DNA from 2 places in the Brevibacillus sp. IT-7CA2 genome. Region 1 is predicted to be linked to the other one. Evidence: riboswitches for the same ligand, from Rfam matches in the RefSeq annotation. Region 1 holds a riboswitch; the other holds the start of a gene.
What was found. Region 1 has a riboswitch for FMN ahead of ribD (bifunctional diaminohydroxyphosphoribosylaminopyrimidine deaminase/5-amino-6-(5-phosphoribosylamino)uracil reductase RibD). Riboswitches for the same ligand answer to the same signal wherever they lie in the genome.
Positions count from the first base shown of each region.

Region 2: it holds a riboswitch for FMN, as region 1 does, so the genes downstream of both, ACM6JA_RS28780 (ECF transporter S component) here and ribD (bifunctional diaminohydroxyphosphoribosylaminopyrimidine deaminase/5-amino-6-(5-phosphoribosylamino)uracil reductase RibD) in region 1, are expected to answer to the same signal.

Region 1 covers NZ_CATKQT010000044.1:522,339-532,485, reverse strand. Annotated here, with positions in the region: gene ACM6JA_RS22220 (bifunctional 3,4-dihydroxy-2-butanone-4-phosphate synthase/GTP cyclohydrolase II) at 1-86, opposite strand, end outside; gene ACM6JA_RS22215 (riboflavin synthase) at 103-759, opposite strand; gene ribD (bifunctional diaminohydroxyphosphoribosylaminopyrimidine deaminase/5-amino-6-(5-phosphoribosylamino)uracil reductase RibD) at 779-1,885, opposite strand; FMN riboswitch at 2,021-2,165, opposite strand; FMN riboswitch at 2,278-2,426, opposite strand; gene ACM6JA_RS22205 (HAD family hydrolase) at 2,494-3,162, opposite strand; gene ACM6JA_RS22200 (c-type cytochrome) at 3,311-4,243, opposite strand; gene ACM6JA_RS22195 (sigma-54-dependent transcriptional regulator) at 4,402-5,781, opposite strand; gene ACM6JA_RS22190 (ATP-binding protein) at 5,789-7,975, opposite strand; gene ACM6JA_RS22185 (ABC transporter substrate-binding protein) at 7,972-8,967, opposite strand; gene ACM6JA_RS22180 (aldo/keto reductase family protein) at 9,160-10,147, shown strand, end outside; gene ACM6JA_RS22175 (LysR substrate-binding domain-containing protein) at 10,146-10,147, opposite strand, start outside.
Region 2 covers NZ_CATKQT010000053.1:258,382-268,528, forward strand. Annotated here, with positions in the region: gene ACM6JA_RS28735 (NAD(P)-dependent oxidoreductase) at 1-67, opposite strand, end outside; gene ACM6JA_RS28740 (pyrroline-5-carboxylate reductase family protein) at 91-906, opposite strand; gene ACM6JA_RS28745 (zinc metallopeptidase) at 1,002-1,682, opposite strand; gene ACM6JA_RS28750 (hypothetical protein) at 1,907-2,047, opposite strand; gene ACM6JA_RS28755 (glutamate-1-semialdehyde 2,1-aminomutase) at 2,127-3,413, opposite strand; gene ACM6JA_RS28760 (protein phosphatase 2C domain-containing protein) at 3,558-4,421, shown strand; gene ACM6JA_RS28765 (ABC transporter ATP-binding protein) at 4,511-5,521, shown strand; gene ACM6JA_RS28770 (ABC transporter permease) at 5,514-6,308, shown strand; gene ACM6JA_RS28775 (ABC transporter permease) at 6,312-7,109, shown strand; FMN riboswitch at 7,393-7,547, shown strand; gene ACM6JA_RS28780 (ECF transporter S component) at 7,781-8,392, shown strand; gene proS (proline--tRNA ligase) at 8,706-10,147, shown strand, end outside.

The DNA.
Region 1 (10,147 bases):
TCGTTTTCCCGATCCTCATCATCTACCACGATGACCGCCTTGCCCTGACGCAAATCTTCCAATGCTTCTTCTATGCGATGAAACATGCTTTCTCCCTCCTTCTCACGCGAAGCCGTTTTCCTGCAAAAAGGCTAGACTGAGCCCGCCAGATTTCTCTGTACCGCCATGGTTTTGATAACCTAACAAACGCTCCACGTATTTGCCAATGACATCTGTTTCGAGATTCACCAAGTCCCCAGGTCGTCTGTCTGCAAGACTCGTATTCGCCAGCGTATGCGGAATGATCGAAACGGTAAAACCGGTATCGTTTACGTCCACCACGGTGAGACTGATGCCGTCTATGCAAATCGATCCACGGGCAATGACATACTTCAACAGCTGCGGTTTGGCCCCAATCCGAAACATGACAGCATTCGCATTCACCTCTCGTGAAGCAACCATTCCGGTCCCATCTACATGTCCGGAGACGATATGCCCGCCAAAACGGTCCCCCAGCCGCATCGCTCTCTCCAAATTCACTTGCTGTCCGCTGCGTAATTGCCGCAAGCTCGTCTTGTTCATCGTCTCTGGCATCACATCGACGCTAAACTGACGATTCGTATAAGAAGTAACCGTAAGGCAAATGCCATTGACCGAGATACTGTCCCCGAGCTTTACCCCTTCGAGTACCTGCTGTGCGCGGATGACCAGTCGACTCGCCTGCTCGTTCCCTTGAATCGCTTCCAACACGCCCACTTCTTCGACCAGTCCCGTGAACATGCTCTCTCCTCCTCACTCGCTACGTCTGATCCTCCCATTGTGGGTACCCGATGATTTGTACATCACCTTTCCCGATCGGTGTGACAGTAACATTTGTCAGCTGTACCGCTTCTCCCATCGTCGCAAAGCCTTGACCACCGAATGGCGAGGGCGCGCCGCTTCCCCCGATCAGCTTTAGCGCGATATGGCCCACGACCTTTTGAATCGCTCTCGCCTGCAAAAAGGAGCCATTGACTTCCTGCCCGCCTTCCACAAGCAACGAGGTAATCCCCAGCTCTCCCAACGTATTCAGCACCTTTTCCACGCGAATTGGCCCTGCCGTTGTGATGACCTTTACTCCTCTTGCCGCAAGCAGCTCCTGCTTTTCTCTTGGGGCTGCACTTGTCGTAAAGACCCATGTCTTCGCATCTGCATTCTGGACGACACGGGCATCCAGCGGCGTCCGTAATTGGCTGTCCAAAATCACGCGAACTGGCTGGCTTCCAAAACGCTGCTCTTCCTGACGTGCCGTCAACAGTGGGTCATCTGCGAGAATCGTCCCAACCCCAACGAGGATCGCATCGTGCTGCCTGCGAAGTTCATGCACCTCTGCCCGAGCCTCTGCACCAGTAATCCACCGACTGTGTCCCGTGAACGAAGCGATTTTCCCGTCCAATGTACTGGCCGTCTTTACCGTCACAAATGGACGTCTGGTTTGGATGTAATGGAAAAAGGCTTCATTGAGGGTCTTCGCTTCCTCTTCTCTCACGCCCACCGCCACTTCCAGCCCTGCTGCCCGCAGCATCTCCATTCCTCTTCCCGCCACCAGTGGATTCGGGTCGAGCGTCGCTACAACGACACGACGTACATCAGCTGCAATCAACGCCTCTGTACACGGCGGTGTTTTCCCGTAGTGACTGCAAGGCTCCAAGGTCACGTACACGGTCGCACCTTGCGCTTTTTCCCCAGCCATCCGCAGTGCGTGCACCTCAGCATGGGGCTCTCCTGCCCGCAGATGCGCTCCCATTCCCACGATGGTTCCATCCTTCACAATCACAGCTCCGACCATGGGATTCGGACTGGTTTGGCCTCGTGCCGATCGTGCCAGTTCCAGCGCCAGGTCCATGTACTTGCTGTCCTGTTCCATACCGCACTCCTTTCTGTTCCATCATTCCAGCCAAGCACAACGCAAAAAGCCCTTGAAACCTCAAAGCGTTTCAGGGCATAGGGAAAGAAGCCTTACCTCATCCGTTTTTAAGAAAAAAACAAATGAAGAAAGCAGAAAAATCTTCTTCCATCCGGACTGTACCGTCGGCTCTGGGTTTTCACCAGATCAGTCGCTGCAAGCGTGGTCAGCGAGTCGCGGGCTCAGACGTACGTACGCCATTACCGCCGGTCAGGAATTTCACCTTGCCCTGAAGATTGTCGCTATGAAGTTTTATGAAAAATAAAAACGCCCATGAATATTATGCTCAGGGCGTTCAGAAAGAAGCCTTGTTTCTACCGTTTTTTGAAAAAAACAGCGAAACAGGCCGTTCCAAATACCTTCTCCCATCCGGACTGTACCGTCGGCCTTGGATTTGCACCAAGTCAGTCGCTATCAACTGCTTACAATAGCGAGTCGCGGGCTCAGACGTGCGTTCGTCATTACCGCCGGTCGGGAATTGCACCCTACCCTGAAGGCTGGTATTCAGTTAGGCAAAGTATAGCACATTTTTCGCTATTGTCTGTAATCATTTATTGGAGAAGTGCACTTTACCCTTGCTCGCACTTTTCAAGAACAGTCAAGAGTTCTTTCAAATCATTTATGTATGCCTTTGGCACAACACCATTTTGCTCCATGTCCTGCTCGTTCCCTTGATAGGCAATAAAAGCAACTTGTCCGTCGCAGGCCGCCTTACCATCGATCCACGAATCCCCGATCATCGTCCAAGCCGAAACAGGCCAATCTGGCTTGCGGCTGCGGATATAGTGGATGCCCGATGGAGATGGCTTCAAGGTCGTCATCTGCTCGCGGGCGACGATTTCGTCAAAGTAGGAGGCGATTCCCGTCTCGTTCAACGCCTCCTCTGCGGCGGCATAGGCGTTGTTGGTCAGGATATACAGCTGATAGCGGTTCTTCAGCTCCTCTAGCACTTCTACCGCGTGCTGCTCCAACACAGCGCCATGCATCCCTTCTTTCTCGATTTCGGTTACCGCATCCCACATCGCTTGCTCCAGCTCTCTCGTCATCTGCTCCGCTTTTCGTCCGATCTCAATGAGCTGCGATGCGGTATACTTTTCCCACTCAAGTGTTGGAGAAACGATCCCATTATCCACCCATAGCTGAAAAATGGCCCGCTTCATCTCGGTAAAATTGATCCTGGATTGCAGCAAGGTGTTGTCCATATCGAAAATAATGCCTTTTTGAAAGGTTCTGCTCATTTTGGTGCCTCCTTGTTTGACAATACGCCATGCTGGTTCAAGAGTTCACCCATGTGGATGATACTTCCATTTTATCAAAAAGAGGACTATCCCTCAGTCATTTTATAACTTTTGGGACAGCCCCTTTTTGGGGTTAGATATTGAGTTCCTATTGTTTCTTCTTGGCGCTGTCTACTTCATACGGTACATCCTTTGGAACGCCTCCAGCTGGCCAGTCTTGTGCCTTTTTGGCAAAGTCTGGACGCGGCTTGGACAAAATATAGGCTGCTAGGTCCGCTGCTTCTTGATCCGTTAACGACCCTTGCTTGATACCGCCCATTTCCCCTAAAGGCATGTTGCGCTGAATGTAGCCAGCAGCTTTGGAAATTCGGGCCATACCTGCACCAATATTGAAGGAGTTATCCCCCCATAGCGCTGGTCCAGAGTTTGGTCCTGTTCCTGAACCATCAGCTGCATGGCATTGCAAACACGATTTTTGAAAGAGGGCTTCTCCATTTGCCACATTCGGTTGAGGTACGCTCTTCATATCATTTTTCTCTATCCACGGGCGCTCTTTAATTCCTACTGGTACATCTGTTGAAATATACGTCAGATAGGCGACCATCGCTCTCATTTCATCGCTGTTGTAAGGCAATGGCTTACCATTCATGCTTCGTTGAAAACAACCATTGATGCGATCCTCGATGGTAAGCACTTTGCCTGACCTTGGAATGTACTGGGGATAGACTGCAGTGACACCCGTTAAAGGAGAGGTAGCATCCATTCCGGCATTACCGTGACAGCTAGAGCAGGAGAGCTTATTCCCTGTGTATTCAGGGATCACTGTGCTCGTTTCATTCATTAACTTATGTCCATACTTAATCGATTCTCCCAATGGCCCTTCTGGCACCTTGTCCATACTAGGCGGGGTGTAGGAATCTAGATTGATCGCTCCAGCTGCCCCACTCGCCGTTTTATCTTTGGCCTCACTCGCTGTTGAGGTGGGTTGAGCGGTCGGCTGTGTAGCGCAGCCTGCAAAGACCAGCATCGCCACTACTACCATAGACAGCTTCTTCCAGCCTGTCTTCTCTTTTTTGATCATAGGTCTCACTCCTCCATGTTGATCGTGCATTCACTATAGGAGAGTAGCAAGAGGCGTGCCATACGATAGAAGCAGGAAAATGAACGGCTTGACGCTTCCGAGCAGCAAGAAAAAGAAAAGACCATGCCAAAATGTCATGGTCAGTACACGACAAAATGTCACGGTCGCAGCTCGTACTCTTCGATTTTTCGATACAGGTTGCGTACGCTGATCCCCAGCTTCTCAGCTGTCTTGGTCTTGTTCCATTGCAGAACGTCCAGCACATGCTTGATATGTTCTCGCTCTACATTTTTCAGTAAAAATGCCTCTTCCTCCCCAGTTTCTGCTGATGAAATGAGCTTCCTATCTGACGGGGTGTGAGGTACTGACTGCTCGTGAGGAAAGAGATCCTTGTCGTCAATTTCCTCTCCTTTTGCCAAAACGACAGCACGTTCGATCATATGAGCCAACTCTCGAACATTCCCCGGGAATGAGTAGGCCAAAAGAGCTGCCTGCGCTTTCACAGAAAGCGGTTTGACTGGATACTTACGCTTGAGTCGATTCAAAAAGAAAGCCGACAGTGGCAAAATGTCCTCTCTTCTCTGAGTGAGAGGTGGAATCGTTATATCCATGACATGCAGCCGGAAATAAAGATCGGATCGGAACGTTCCTTCTTCCACTTTCTTTTCCAGGTCGGCATTGGTAGCAGCAATGATACGAACATCCACCTTGTGCAGAATCGGGCTCCCTATTCGGCGAAATTCGCCGGTTTCCAGAAAACGGAGCAGCTTAACCTGCAAAGGAAAAGGCAAATCCCCTACTTCATCCAAAAAGAGCGTCCCCAGGTGGGCAATCTCTACAAGTCCCTTTTTTTGAGCAGTTGCGCCTGTAAAGGCTCCCTTTTCGTGCCCGAACAGTTCACTTTCCAGCATCGTTTCTGGTATCGCCCCCAAATTGATCGGTACGAATGCCCCTGTTGCTCGCTCACTACATTCATAAATGAGTCTCGCGATGACATCCTTCCCTGTTCCACTTTCCCCTTTCAGAAGAACGAGAAAATCCGTACTGGCTACTCTCTTGGCAGTAGCTAGGACCTCTTTTAGCTTCGGGCTTTCCGCAACGATTTGAAACGTCGTTTTCCCGTTTGTCGATAGAGCTTCTCTCAACTGTTGATTTTCCTCGGTCAACAGCTGTTTTTCGACGGCCTTGGAAATCAAAACCTCCAATTCATTGAGATTGTAAGGTTTTGTCAAATAATCATAAGCGCCGCGTTTCATTGCTTCGATAGCTGTTTCGATAGTTCCGTGTCCGGTCACAACAATGATTTGAATGGCAGGAGAAGTTTCCTTGCACCATTGCAGAAAAGAGAGACCATCCATCCCGGGCATTTTCAAATCAAGCAGAATGACATGAATCGTTTCGCTGGTTACTAGCTTCTGTGCACTGATTCCGTCAGATGCTTCCAGCGTGGTATATCCTTTTCTCTTTAATCGACTGGTTAATAGATGGCGGAAATCTGCTTCGTCATCAACGATGAGTATACGTGTGTCAGCCTGCATCTTTTGTTCATTTCCCCTTTGCCGACGGCAGGATGACCGTTACAGTCGTGCCTTTGTTCGGCGTACTTTCGATCTCGATTTCTCCACCTAAATTCGTCACAATCCCGTAGCAGACCGATAACCCGAGACCAGTCCCTTTTCCAGGAGGCTTGGTTGTATAAAAGGGCTCCAAAACATGTGGCAAATCTGCTGTGGGTATACCGCATCCATCATCTCTGACCCACAGACGGAGTCGATCATTTGATGGAGAATCAGTTGCTATCTCAATATTTCCTCGCTCCTGGGTCGCGTACAGCGCATTGGTTAACAGATTGAGCAAGATCTGCTGAAGTTGTCCAGGCGTAGCGAGAAGAAAAGGAGCAGAGGCCAACAGAGACCGGCTTACCGTTACCTGTTTTACGCGTATTTCATGGGACAAAAGAATGAGAATGTCTGATAGGACTTGATGAATATCTACTTTTTCTACGGTAACTGGTGATTTCCCCGAAAAGTGCAGCAATCGGGTCGTGATTTCCTTGCATCGGTTAATTTGTTTGTCCATCGTGTCCAAGTATTGGGCAAGCTCTCCTGTGTCCTGCAAATCTCGAATATCCTCGTCCACTAGACGGTCTCGCAAGTCTTGTCCATACAACGACAGAATGCCTAATGGATTATTGATTTCATGAGCGATGCCCGACGCCAAGAGTCCAATAGCAGCGAGCTTGTCCGCTTGTGCGATAGCGGCTTCTAGCTCTCGTTTCTCCGTGATGTCCTCGATGACCTCCAGAAAAGCAGACGACTCTTTCTCCGGATGCAGAGGGAAAACCTGATGTCGATAAGAACGGACACGTCCATCCTGATCGACTCTGGAGGAAATAAGGTCAGTCTGCTTTTGGTTTACCATTTGCCTCGTTCGGAGCATGCAACTACTGCATGAACTGAATTGCTGACCAATCGTCTGAAGGCAGTCTTTCCCCAGAAGATGAGCCGCATCCTGGAACCACGCCGACGCTGTTTGGTTAATCCAGCGAATGCGAAAAGATTCATCTACGAGAATCAGCCCCATCCCCATGCCACTGACGACGAGATCAAGCCGTTTCTTTTCTTCGAGAAGCTGATTGGTCTTCATCTCCAGATTCTGTGCCATTTCATTGCAGGACGCTGCTAGCCTGCCAATTTCATCTGAGGTCGTCACTGGTATTCGTACGGATAAGTCGCCACCTGCGATTTTTTGCACAGCTGATTCGATCTTTTCCATTAATCGGCTAAACGAGACAGAGAACACAATGCTAATCCCCAAAACGATAAGTGCGATGAATAAGGTCGTAAAGAGCAGAGATTGTTCCAATTTTGAAAAGGCAGCAAATGCCGTTTGGCTCGACTGTTCCAGCATAATGACCCAATGTGTGACAGAAGAGCGCATGGCATAGTTGACCATGACATCTCCATTGGAAGCTTGATACGTACGGATAACAGGCTTGTCAGTTTGATCTGGTAGTGTCCAGGAGGGAGGAACCGCTTGTTCATAATAGGTCAAAGAGCCATCAGAAGGCTTGCCCAGCATAAACGGATCGGCAAACCTATCGCTTTTCCCATCTGTGACGAACAAATAGGCCTCGTTTTCATATCTAGCTCGCAGTGTGACCTGTTCGAGTAACTGTTTTACATTGAGCTTTGCGTACATGCCGCCTTTTACACCGTTGGCAGATACATGAGGGATCGCTACAGTTACCAGCAGCTTCCCTTCTGCTGATCGGACAATGCTTCCGATGTATGGTTTTCCCGACTGGATCGCGGAAAGAAGTTGGTTGTCTCGCTCTCTGGGCGTGTCCAGCTTTTGATGTTTCCAACGATTCAGCAAATACTGCGGCTCTCCATCCTGATTAAAAAGCGCGACTTCCTCCATGTAAGGAGAAGTTTTCAATAACGTATTCAGCAAGAAATAAGCATCCTCATCAATAGGGCGTTCATTGAGAAAACGCTGCTGAACCACTTGCATGGATTGTGACGTATGTAAAAAAAGCATGTCTAGCTGCGCCAACGTATTTTCCACGTAGATCTGATTGGCTCTGTCTACCTCTTCTCGAACCTTATCTTTACTGGTAAGCAAATTGATATAACCAAGAATCAGAAAAGGGATGATGGACATGCATAGCCCAAACAGGAGCATTTTTGTCTTCAGTCGATTGATGCGCGGTAGTCTGCTCCTCCTCATTTGTTCCTCACTCCATACCATTCTTGTGCCAGTGACCACTGTTGATCGGTTACGGTAATGGGAAGCTTGGACAACGAAGTGGCATTGACAGCTAACCGCACGTCATCCGGCCATTCGATTGACAGAGCGGTAGGAGGGACTCCATCCAACACCCGAGCCACCATCTGAGCAGCTTGCATACCTTGTGCATGAAAAGAAACGCCGTAAGCGGCATACAAACCAGCCCTCACCTGCTCGGGGTAAGAGCCCATGACAAACAATTGCTTCTCGATCAAAAGAGGCAAGCAATCGGTAATCGCGTCTTCCAGAACATAGCTAGGTAAAGGAAGCATGGCGTCGTATTCTCCTGGAGAGAGCCTACTGAGCAATTGCTCTAAATCTCTTGGGGAAGCAACCTGCTCCACCTGCAAACGAACGCCAAGCGAGGAAGCAGCTGATTCGGCTTCTACGATGGCTTGCTCTGTCGTAGGAGCATGAGAATCGGCAATGATCAGAATGCGCTTGGCCTCAGGCAACAAACGAGTTGTCAGCTCCAATCTTTTCCCAATCACATTCATTTGGCCGTTGCTGATGCCACACGTAACCGTCCCCTCGGTCTCAACAAGGGGTAGCTCAACCAATGAGGCAACACCAATAAAAACAATGGGAACCGTCGTTGACGCCTGTTGAATCAAAAAGGTCTCGTGCGCCCCTGTCGTTACGATTACATCCGGCTTTTTTGAAATCAAGCCCTGGACAAGGGAACTCTCCTCTTCTAGCGTCTGAACCGTATTCAAATAAACAGGCGCATACTGAACACGTGTTCCTTCACTGAGACCTAACGATTGCAATCCTGCCTTCAATCCCGCTACTTTATCTTTTCGATCCTCATTGGCAATCACCATTCCTATCGTGTAAAGATCGACGTCCTGTTTTTGCTGACTACTGGACCAATCGAGCAGAGTTCCTGCCACTAACAAGATGAGAAAGAGGATTTTCTTTTGTTTCTTCATAGGTATCACATCCAACTCTCATCATAGCGGCAAATGCTTGCAGAGAATGTGAATATTTAACAAACCTTGGTAAATGAATACAGACTGGTCTAAATAATATGTTTTTCATATTATTTATGACTGTTTTATGTATTTTCCATATTTAATTACACTTGTTATAATCTGTTTAAATTTGGAAGGAGGAAGGACTTCATGGAATATCGGAAACTTGGCAAAAGTGGCTTGTCCGTAAGCGAAATTGCATTGGGAAACTGGATCACTCACGGTGCACAAGTAGATGACACCACAGCACAAGCCTGCGTACATGCTGCATTAGACGCTGGAATCACCACGTTCGATACTGCTGATGTGTATTCCGAGACAAGAGCGGAAGCGATTTTGGGTGAGTCTTTAAAGGGGATTCATCGTGAAAGTATTGAGTTGTGCACGAAGGTTTTTCATCCGACCGGTACCGGAAAAAACGATCGGGGTCTCTCCCGTAAACACATCATCGAAGCCTGCCACGCTTCCCTTCGCAGATTGCAAACGGATTACATTGACATCTACTATGCACATCGTTTTGACCCGACTACATCGCTGGAGGAAACATTTTTGGCCTTTTCCGATTTGGTTCGGCAAGGAAAGGTTCTTTATGTAGGAGTAAGTGAATGGACGGCAGAGCAAATAAAACTGGGAGCTGCTTTGGCAAAGGAATATCGGGTTCCCTTCGTAGCCAGTCAACCTCAGTATTCCATGCTGTGGCGTGTGATTGAAGCCGAGGTCATACCAGCGTGCGAGCGTGAAGGAATCGGACAAATTGTCTGGTCACCACTGGCGCAAGGCATCCTTTCCGGAAAATATGCACCCGACAAACCGCTACCGGAGGACTCCCGAGCGGCTTCGACCGCCGGATCTCCCTTTTTCGATAAACTAGTCGGACAATGGCTGCAAAAAGAAGTTCTTCAGGTAATAGAGCGAATCAAGCCGATCGCCCAAGAAGCCGGTTTGACGCTTCCGCAACTTGCCGTTGCATGGGTTCTTCAAAACCAGCATGTATCCTCCGCTATTATTGGCGCCTCGAGCCCCGAACAGATCAAAGAAAACGTCAAAGCTTCAGGAGTCAAACTAGATCCTCAAGTCATGAAGCAAATCAATCACCTGTTAGCGGGAGTAGCAGAGTTTGACCCCAAGAAAACAGGCT
Region 2 (10,147 bases), on a different contig from region 1:
CAGCAGCCAGTAGATTGCTAGCCATTGGAATGCCCATGTTTCCCAAACCAATCCAACCGATGATCATCGTCTTGTTCTCCTATCCGCGATTTATGCTTTTATTTGTTGTTGGACAAGTATCTTCAAAGCAGCGTGCTTGGATTCTGTCATTGCAAACAACTCGTCAAATCCAGAAGGGAGTGTCTTGTCAAGAACACGCAAGCCTTCCTCGGTAATGCCACCTTTGGTAGCAACACGCTCGATGAGCTGATCGAAGCTAAGCTGTTCGTTTTTGAGCAAAAGAGCGGTTCCCAGCATCGTTTCCACCAGCATGCTTCTCGCAGTATCGAGGTCAAGATCTGGTGTTTTGCGAACGGCTGCCTGCGCGAACGAGTCAAGAATTCCTGCGATCAGTCCTGGTGCGCTGCTGGTGAGGATCGTCGCTGTTTCGATCTCGACCTCGGACACTTCCTGTGATTGACTAATGGAAGACAGGAGAGTGAGTAGCTCATTGCGATCCTCTGCGCTTGTTCGACTGCTGCATGTAAACAACGATACACCATGCAGCTCTTGCGAAGTGACTGTAGGAATTACCTTGCTTACGGCACCAGCATGGACGGTTTCCAAATCATCGATGCTAACACCAGCTGCTACAGAAACGATATGTACACTTTCAGGGATAGATAACGCACGCAGTACAGGCAGGATATCCAGTGGCTTTGTGCAGAGAAAGACCAGATTTGCCTGGTCGCACACCTCTTGCGCACTTTCAGCTATGAGAATGCCATGCGATGCTTGCAGAATTTCAGCCTTTTCTCTTGTTCGATTGAAGACAGTGATATGCTCGGGCTGGATCACACCGCTTTTACAGAGTGATTTCACCAGCATTTGACCCATACTGCCTAGTCCAATGATTCCAATTCGCATGTGCAAAACCCCCCGTCTTATTGTAACGTAGCCTCATGAAAAAGGTACAGCCTCCCATGTGAGAGAGCTGTACCTTTGCAGTTTCGTTTAAAGGATTAGTCGTCAGAGCTACGGAAAATCATGATGTATTTCGCCAACTCCAGAACGGAGATCAGAGCGGCAGCTACGTACGTCAGAGCGGCTGCGCCCAGCACTTTGCTTGCGCCACGCTCTTCTTCATTGCGGATGAAGCCCATTTTAAGCATCAGTTCTTTCGCACGGCTACTTGCGTTAAACTCGACAGGCAGTGTGACGAGCTGGAAGGCAACTGCTCCGGAGAAGAAGATAATCCCGATGAGCAAGAGTCCAGCCATTTTAAAGAAGAAGCCAGCCAACAGCAGCAACGGCGCCACACCGGACACCAGGTTGACTACTGGGAAAATGCGATGGCGTGCTACCAGCATCGGGTAAGAGACCTTGTGCTGAATCGCATGACCAACCTCGTGACAAGCAACGGACAGAGAGGCAATCGAGTTGCCGAAGTATACAGGATCAGACAGGCGTACGACACGGTCAGTCGGGTCGTAGTGGTCAGTCAATGTCCCTGGGATATGTTGAACAGGAACGTTCGTCAAGCCGTTCGCATCGAGCATGCGGCGGGCTGCCTCAGCACCGGTAATACCGGAGGAGGTAGGAACTTCAGCGAATTTGTTAAAAGTTCCTTTCACACGAAACTGTGCCCAGAGCGACAGTCCGAATGCAATTAGAATCAGGAAATCCATAGGATGGAAAAACATTCCACACTCACTCCTCGTTGTAATCTATGAAAACGAAATGTTGCTAAGCCATACATGTAACCTTACTACTTCATTCTGTCCCATATTCATGTATACGAATAAGTCCTATGACAGTTTCACTATTTTATTGTACAATCTCTGACCATTATTGACAATATTGCTGCATACGAAAAAAACAGACACATTCCTCGTCAGCATGATTGGGAATGTGTCTGTTTTGATGTTCATCTGTCGTGATTTTGGGTTTTGTGATGCTCGGTTTTTCGTGGGTTTTGAAAGCCGGTCACTTCGAGCATTTTACTGCTCATTTTGGAATCCAACGTCTTTTCAGGAGCCTGCGGATATGATTTTTCACCTTTGGACACCGAAATATCCTCCTCGAAAACATAATCGCGAACAGGCTTATTATTTCCTTGGACGGATGCGAAAGGACGTGGGAATGGTTTACAGCTGAGAAAAGGCGCGGTCTACAGCTGCGATGGTGTTTTGAATGTCTTCTTCTGTATGAGCTGTCGTCACGAACCAAGCTTCATATTTGGATGGTGCCAGGCATACACCTTCATTCAGCATCAGTTGGAAGAAGCGGGCAAATATTTCTCCGTTCGCTTTCTGAGCTGCATCATAATCATGAACAGGCTCGTCCGTAAAGTAAACAGCCAATGCCCCTTTTACACGATTGAGCTGGATGGTTACGCCGTGTTTGTTGGCTGCCTCGGTGATTCCGTTCGCAAGCATGGCGCCCAGTCGTTCGAATTCATCGTACACGCCCGGCTGCTTCAATACTTCCAGGCAGGCAATTCCCGCACGGATGGAAGCTGGATTACCAGCCATTGTTCCTGCTTGATACGCAGGTCCGAGTGGAGCGACCTGCTCCATGATTTCCCGACGACCGCCATAAGCGCCGATTGGCAGACCGCCACCGATAATTTTGCCCAATGCAGTCAGATCAGGCTCGACTCCGAGAAGGTTTTGTGCTCCGCCATAGCAGAAGCGGAATGCAGTAATCACTTCATCGTAGACGACAAGTGCGCCTGCTTCGTGAGTGATGCGGTTAACCTCTTCCAGGAAGCCAGGCTCAGGTGCCACGATACCGAAGTTGCCGACAATCGGCTCAACGAGGACGCAAGCCGTTTCGCTTCCCCATTTGCTCATAGCTTCTGCGTATGCTTCGATATTATTAAAAGGTACGGTAATGACTTCGCTGGCAATGCTTTGTGGAATACCCGCACTGTCCGGAATCCCCAAGGTAGATGGTCCGGAGCCAGCAGCAACGAGCACCAAATCAGAGTGGCCGTGGTAGCAGCCTGCGAATTTGATGATTTTGACACGACCGGTATAGGCACGTGCTACACGAATGCAGGTCATGACTGCTTCTGTACCGGAGTTATTGAATCGAATGCGCTCCATCGAAGGGATTGCTTCGCGGATCATGTTTGCGAAGGTAATTTCCCATGGAGTCGGAGTACCGTACAGGGTTCCGTTGGCAGCTGCTTCGCAAATCGCTTTGGTCACATGTGGATGTGCATGGCCAGTAATGATGGGGCCATATGCTGCTAAATAGTCAATATATCGATTGCCGTCCACGTCCCAGAAATACGCGCCCTGGGCACGTTCCATCGTTACGGGTGCTCCCCCGCCTACAGCCTTGAAAGAGCGGGAAGGGCTGTTTACCCCGCCTAGAATGACGTCGAGTGCTTCCTCGTGCAGTTGCGCGGATCGTTCACGTTTCATGCATATTCCCTCTTTTCTTTTGGAACTACCTCTTTTGGAAAAAGTCCTTCATTATCTTACCACAGCTGTTCAACAACTGGATATGAACGGAGAGCTATAGATGAGGAAAAGGAAAAATGATACAATTTTCAAGCAAATCACTCCATGGGTAAAGGCGGGGTCATCATGAAACTTGAGTGCATCTCCACGAAAGGAAGCGGCAAAAGCAATGAGGACGCCTATGTGATTCAGCAGGTTAAGCATGTGTATGCGGTTATCGACGGCATTACGTCGCTGATCCCGTATGAGAACGCAGCAGGACAGACAGGCGGAGTTATCGCTGCGGAGCTCGTAAAAAAGCAGCTGGAAGCAATGCCGGAGGATGCAGCTTTGCACGATTATTTGGAGACGATAAACGAAGCGCTTCAGGAGCAGATGCAGCAAAGTGGCATCGATCTTGAGAAAAAGGAAGCATTGTGGGGAGCGGCCTGTGCAGTCGTCCGTGTAGGAGATGCCCATATCGAGTACGCACAGTTGGGAGATTGCATGATATTTGCCGTTTATGAGGATGACATTGTACGACCCCTGACGCATACGCAAGTCAGCCATTTGGAACAGGCCTCCTTGGCGAAGTGGGAAGAAGGAATCAACGAAGGATTGTGTACCCGAACAGAGCTGTACGAACGATGTATGGACATCCTGATCCATAACCGCTATCAGGCGAATGGACCAGGAGGCTATGGCGTGTTGAATGGCGATGTTGCCTGTCGGGATTTTATCGAGTATGGACGCATGAATCGAGTTGGCGTGAAGGCATTGGTGCTGGCAACGGATGGTCTTTTCATGCCGAGAGCTTTAGGTGAAGCACAGCCGAAGTGGGAAGAGACGGTGCTGCCGATCGTACATAAAGGGCTGCAACGTTATACAGACGAGCTCATCTCTCTGGAAAACAACGATCCCGAATGCATCCGCTATATCCGCTTCAAAAAGTCGGACGACAAAACGGGCATGATCCTTAATCTTCATTAACAGTTTGGTGCAGTTTGCCTTTTGCACAAATCGATTGGCTCATATACACTACAAATGGTATTTAAGCGAAGAAAAAAGGACGGTTTTCCATGATTCAAGTAAATCATTTACAAAAGGATTTCCGCATCCATCAGTCCAGACCGGGCCTTGGTGGTGCTTTTCGTGATTTGTTTAGTCGGGAGTACAAGACGGTAAATGCGGTGGATGACCTTTCTTTTACAGTAGAGGAAGGGGAAATGTTCGCGCTGATTGGGGAAAATGGTGCCGGAAAATCGACCACGATCAAGATGCTGACCGGTATCTTGACCCCGAGCGACGGCGAAATCGTCATTAACGGCTATGTGCCTTTCAAGCAGCGTGAAGAGTATGTTCGATCCATCGGAGTTGTTTTCGGGCAGCGCTCTCAGCTTTGGTGGGACCTATCTCCGCTAGAGTCCTTCCGTCTGTTGAAAAGTGTTTATAAGGTTGACGATGCAGAAGGAGAAAAGTGGCTGGAGCGTTTAATTGAGGAGCTGGATATTTCTCCGTTCGTCAGTCAGCCAGTACGCAAGTTAAGTCTCGGACAACGAATGCGCTGTGAAGTGGCTGCTTCATTGATTCATAAGCCACGTCTGCTGTTTCTCGACGAACCGACAGTTGGACTCGATGTGCTCGTTAAGCAAAAAATCCGTGAGTTTCTCCGCAATCTGAATGAGACGGAAAATATGACGATCTTGTTGACGACTCACGATGTGTCAGACATCGAAGCACTCTGTAAACGCGTGCTTGTCATGGACAAAGGGAAGCTGATCTTCGATGGCTTGCTGAATGACCTCAAGGAAAAATGGGGCAATGGCACAGAGGTGTCCTTCCAAATGAAAAAGCGCACTTCAACAGCCGCACTCCGTCAGGCATTGGGAGAGATGCCTTGTGAGATCGAGCAAATCAATGATTTTACCCTCAGTGTAAAAGTTGCGCGGAGTCAGGAAATGCTGCCCTTTGTTTTGTCGACAGTCATGTCAGCGTTTGAAGTCAGCGACGTGAAAATCGAGGAGACGAGCACAGAGGATATCGTTCGCAACATTTATTCCTCAGACCAAGAGGTAGCCAGCCATGCGTAAGCTTTATATGGAACTCATCCGCATGAGGTTTTTGACGATGCTTGCCTATCGTGTGAACTATTACAGCGGGATCATTATCTACGCGATCAACATCGGTGCGTACTACTTTTTATGGGGAGCAATCTACGGAGGCCAGCAGCAGCTGGGCGGGCTTACGGTGGAACAGATGACTTCCTACGTTGCGATTGCTTGGATGTCACGGGCGTTTTATTTTAACAACATCGATACAGAAATAGCCCAGGACGTCCGAGAAGGCAAGGTCGCGATCGAAATGATACGCCCTTATAATTACTTGTCCGTGAAAACGGCGCAGGCGTTTGGGGAAGGGATCTTTCGCTTTCTCTTTTTCGCGGGTCCAGGGATATTCCTTATCAGCCTGATCATTCCATTCAGCTTCCCGGCGACAGCGACTGGATGGGGGCTGTATTTGATCAGCTTGATGTGTGCGTTTTTGATCAATACACAAATCAATCTGGTGACGGGCTTGCTGACTTTCTTCCTGTTCCGAAACGATGGTATGATGCGAGCCAAGCGGGTCGTGGTGGATCTGTTGTCTGGTCTCGTGCTGCCGATCAGCTTTTTCCCGGGCTGGGCGCAAACGGTAATGGGTTATCTCCCATTTCAGGCGGTCAACTACTATCCGAGCCTGATCTTCACAGGTGCGATTACAACGGAACGTTCCTGGGAATTGATCGGTTTTCAGGTCATTTGGATGTTTGTCATACTGGTTCCCATCTTGGTGATGTGGCGTCTTGCCCGCAACAAGCTGGTTGTGCAAGGAGGGTAGAGCATGCAAAACATGAGACATATTTTCAGTATTTTTGCCGACTACCTGAGCCAGTACTTCAAGACGAGACTTGCCTATCGAACGGATTTTATCGGGGATTTTGTGTCCAATCTGGTTTCTGAGTTGATCAATCTCGTCTTTATTATTGTCGTGTTCACGCATGTTCCGCTTATGGGGGATTGGACGCGTGATGAGATTATCTTTATCTATGGTTTCTTTTTGGTTCCATACGCGTTGTTCTCGATGTTCTTCGGTTTTTGGGACTTCAACGAACGGTATATCATCCGGGGCGAGATGGATCGCATCCTGACGAGACCGATTCACAATCTGGCACAGGTGTGTCTCGAGTCGATTGCGCCAGACCGCATTTTTGGAGTCATAACCGGGATCATCATCATGGGGTATGCTGCCATTCAACTCGATTTGTCGTTTTACTGGTACGACGTGTTCATCTTTATCGGGCTCTCAATCAGCGGGGCACTGATTTACGGTGGCGTGTATACCGCAATTGCTGCGGTTAGCTTCTTTTCCGACTCGCGGACAGGGATTGCTCCGATGATTTACAACATCCAGCAATATGGGCGCTATCCGGTAGACGTGTACAACAAGGCGATTCGCTTTGTGCTCACCTACGTGCTGCCGTTTGCCTTCGTGGGTGTTTATCCGGCGGCTTACTTTTTGCGCAAGGAAGTCTGGTACACATATGCGGCAATGACGCCGGTAGTGGCTGTTATTTTCTTCGGGATTGGGCTGTTAGTCTGGAACTGGGGAGTCACGAAGTATCGGGGAGCGGGTTCTTGATGATTTAGTCGTTGTGGTAATATTGGATGTAACGAGATCTAAAAGCATAAGGTAAAAAAAGACCGTCCCGGCTGCAACCGGAACGGCCGGTACAATAGGCGCTTCCGCAAATACTATGTTGTGAAATAGACCGCAGAGCTGGTGAACTCAAGGGCGGTCTATTTCTTTTGGGTCATGTTATTCCTACTAAACAAATCGGAAAAATAAACAAAAAGTGTCGAGCTGGCAGTTTCCTCTATTGTCAAATCAAAAAACAGCAGTATAATATGCTGTATACAACTACACATTCCTTCGGGGCAGGGTGAAATTCCCGACCGGCGGTGATCATGCTTTATGCATGTTAAGCCCGCGAGCCTCCCGAGCTGAAAGTAGCGACGGAGTGCAGGATCTGGTGTGATTCCAGAGCCGACAGTACAGTCTGGATGGGAGAAGGATGACGACAGTACGTTTATCACGCGTGCTTGTTTGCCTGTGCAAACGGGATGAGAACGTAGAGGCCAGCCCTCTAGTTTCTTGTACCTTTTATTTGCGCATGGTTTGTCATACGCTTGCAAATGCCCTGTGGAACTAATAGCCACAGGGTTTATTCTGTTTGTGTAACAAGACGTGTGAGCTTACGACGACTGTTGCCATTCCTCAAGAAGGAGTAGAAAAATGAGGAGATGGTAAACATGAAAGAAACAGCGTTGCATTCTTCGCGCACACGTGCAACCCAAAAGCTGGTGACGATTCCCATGCTGGCGGCCGTTGCATTTATTCTGCAGTATCTCGAGGTTCCCGTTCCGCTGATGCCAAGCTTTTTGAAGCTCGACTTCAGTACACTCCCGGCATTGATCGGGGGACTCATGTACGGACCTGTAGCCGGCGTTATTATCGAGGTACTGAAAAATACACTGCACATGCTCTTCAAAAATACAGACGGTCTTTTGATCGGGGAGCTTGCAAACGTTGTAGCAGGATCAAGCTTTATTTTTGCGGCTGTCTACATGCAGCGACTGGGCCAAGGCAAAAAAGGCTTCCTGACTGGTCTCGCTCTGGGAACGATTTTGATGACGATTGTCATGGCTGTGGCAAATGCTTATGTGCTGTTGCCTGCGTACGCTGTGCTTTATCAAATGCCGATTGAACAGCTCTTGACCATGTTCAATGCGACAAGTATCTGGTCATTGGTTCTGTACGGAATCGTCCCATTCAATCTCTTCAAAGGTGTTATGATTTCAGTGGTTGCGTATCCGATCTACGTGAAGCTCGGCTCCAGAATCGCTGCGCGTACCAACAATTGACAACGACGATGTGACTCGCTAATATGTTTAGTTAATAGATAGTCACAAAAGGCTATGAAAGGACCCGCAGCTATTCCCACGTGACAGAGAGTCGGCCCTAGTCTGGAAGGCTGATACGTAAAGGATAACTGCACCCCATCCTGAAGCCGCTAGTGAAGAGCTTAGCCGGATGCCCACCGTTATCGGGTTATCGAGAGGACTATGGCGTATGCTGTAGTCAATCAGGGTGGTACCGCGGAAGTTGATCCTCCGTCCCTTTTTGGGATGGGGGATTTTTTGCATTTTGCGTAAGAATAAAAAGGAGCGTAGACGGATGAAAGAGGACAAAGCGTTTGTAAAAGAAATTACACCGCAATCGGAGGATTTTTCGCGTTGGTACATCGATGTCATTAAAAAGGCGGATTTGATGGACTACACACCGGTACGCGGCTGCATTGTGTTCAAGCCGGATGGCTTTGAGCTATGGGAGCGAATTCAAGAGGCGATGAATAAGCGTTTCAAGGAGACAGGGCATCGCAATGCCTATTTCCCGATGCTGATCCCCGAGTCCTTCTTTCAAAAAGAAAAAGAGCATATCGAGGGCTTCAATCCAGAGCTGCCTTGGGTAACAGAGGCTGGGGGCGAGCAGCTAGAGGAAAAGCTCGCGCTACGTCCAACCTCTGAGACGATCATAGGACATATGTACAGCCAATGGATTCAAAGCTACCGCGACCTGCCTGTATTAATCAACCAATGGGCAAACGTTTTTCGTTGGGAAAAGCGGACGATGCCGTTCTTGCGGACATCAGAATTTCTCTGGCAGGAAGGCCACACGGCACATGCGACAGAGGAGGAAGCTCGTCAGGAAACGATGCAAATGCTGGAGATTTACCGAGAGGTCGTCGAGCAGGAGCTGGCCATTCCGGTTTGGGAGGGACAAAAAACACCAAGTGAACGCTTTGCCGGTGCTGTTGACACGTATTCCATTGAAGCGATGATGAAGGATGGCAAAGCAGTGCAAGCGGGAACCTCGCACTATTTGGGCGATAAATTCGCGCGTGGCTTTGAAATCAAGTTTTTGGATCGTGACAATCAGTTCAAGTACGTTCACACCACATCATGGGGAACCTCTACGCGACTGATTGGTTCGATGATCATGGTGCATGGCGATGACCGCGGTCTAGTGTTGCCGCCTCGCATGGCTCCGACACAGGTAATAATGATCCCAGTCGGTCCGATGAAGCTGCGCGAGAAAGTCATGGAGGCGTTTGATCCACTCTTTGACGAGATCAAGGCCGCAGGAGTGCGTGTCCGTGCTGATCTTCGTGAAGAAACACCAGGCTGGAAGTTCAATGAATGGGAAATGCGCGGGGTTCCTCTGCGTCTGGAGCTCGGCCCACGTGACGTGGAAAATGGTCAAGTAATTCTGGCTCGTCGTGATACAGGGGAGAAGGTGACGGTTTCACTTGAAGGTATCGCGCAGACAGTGGTTCAACTGTTGGGAGAGATTCAGCAAAATATGTTCCAAAAAGCACTAGCCTTTCGTGATGAGAACTCACATTTTGGGATCGATACACTGGAGCAGCTATCTGCTCATATTGCAAAAAGCGAGAGCGAAAACAAAACGAGCGGATGGGTGTTAGCTGGCTGGTGTGGGGATGATGCTTGTGAATCGAAGATCAAAGAGGAAACCAAGTTCACTTCTCGTAACATCCCGTTTGAGCCTCCTGTACAAAAGAAAGCCTGCATTTGCTGCGGCAAAGAGTCACAGCATAG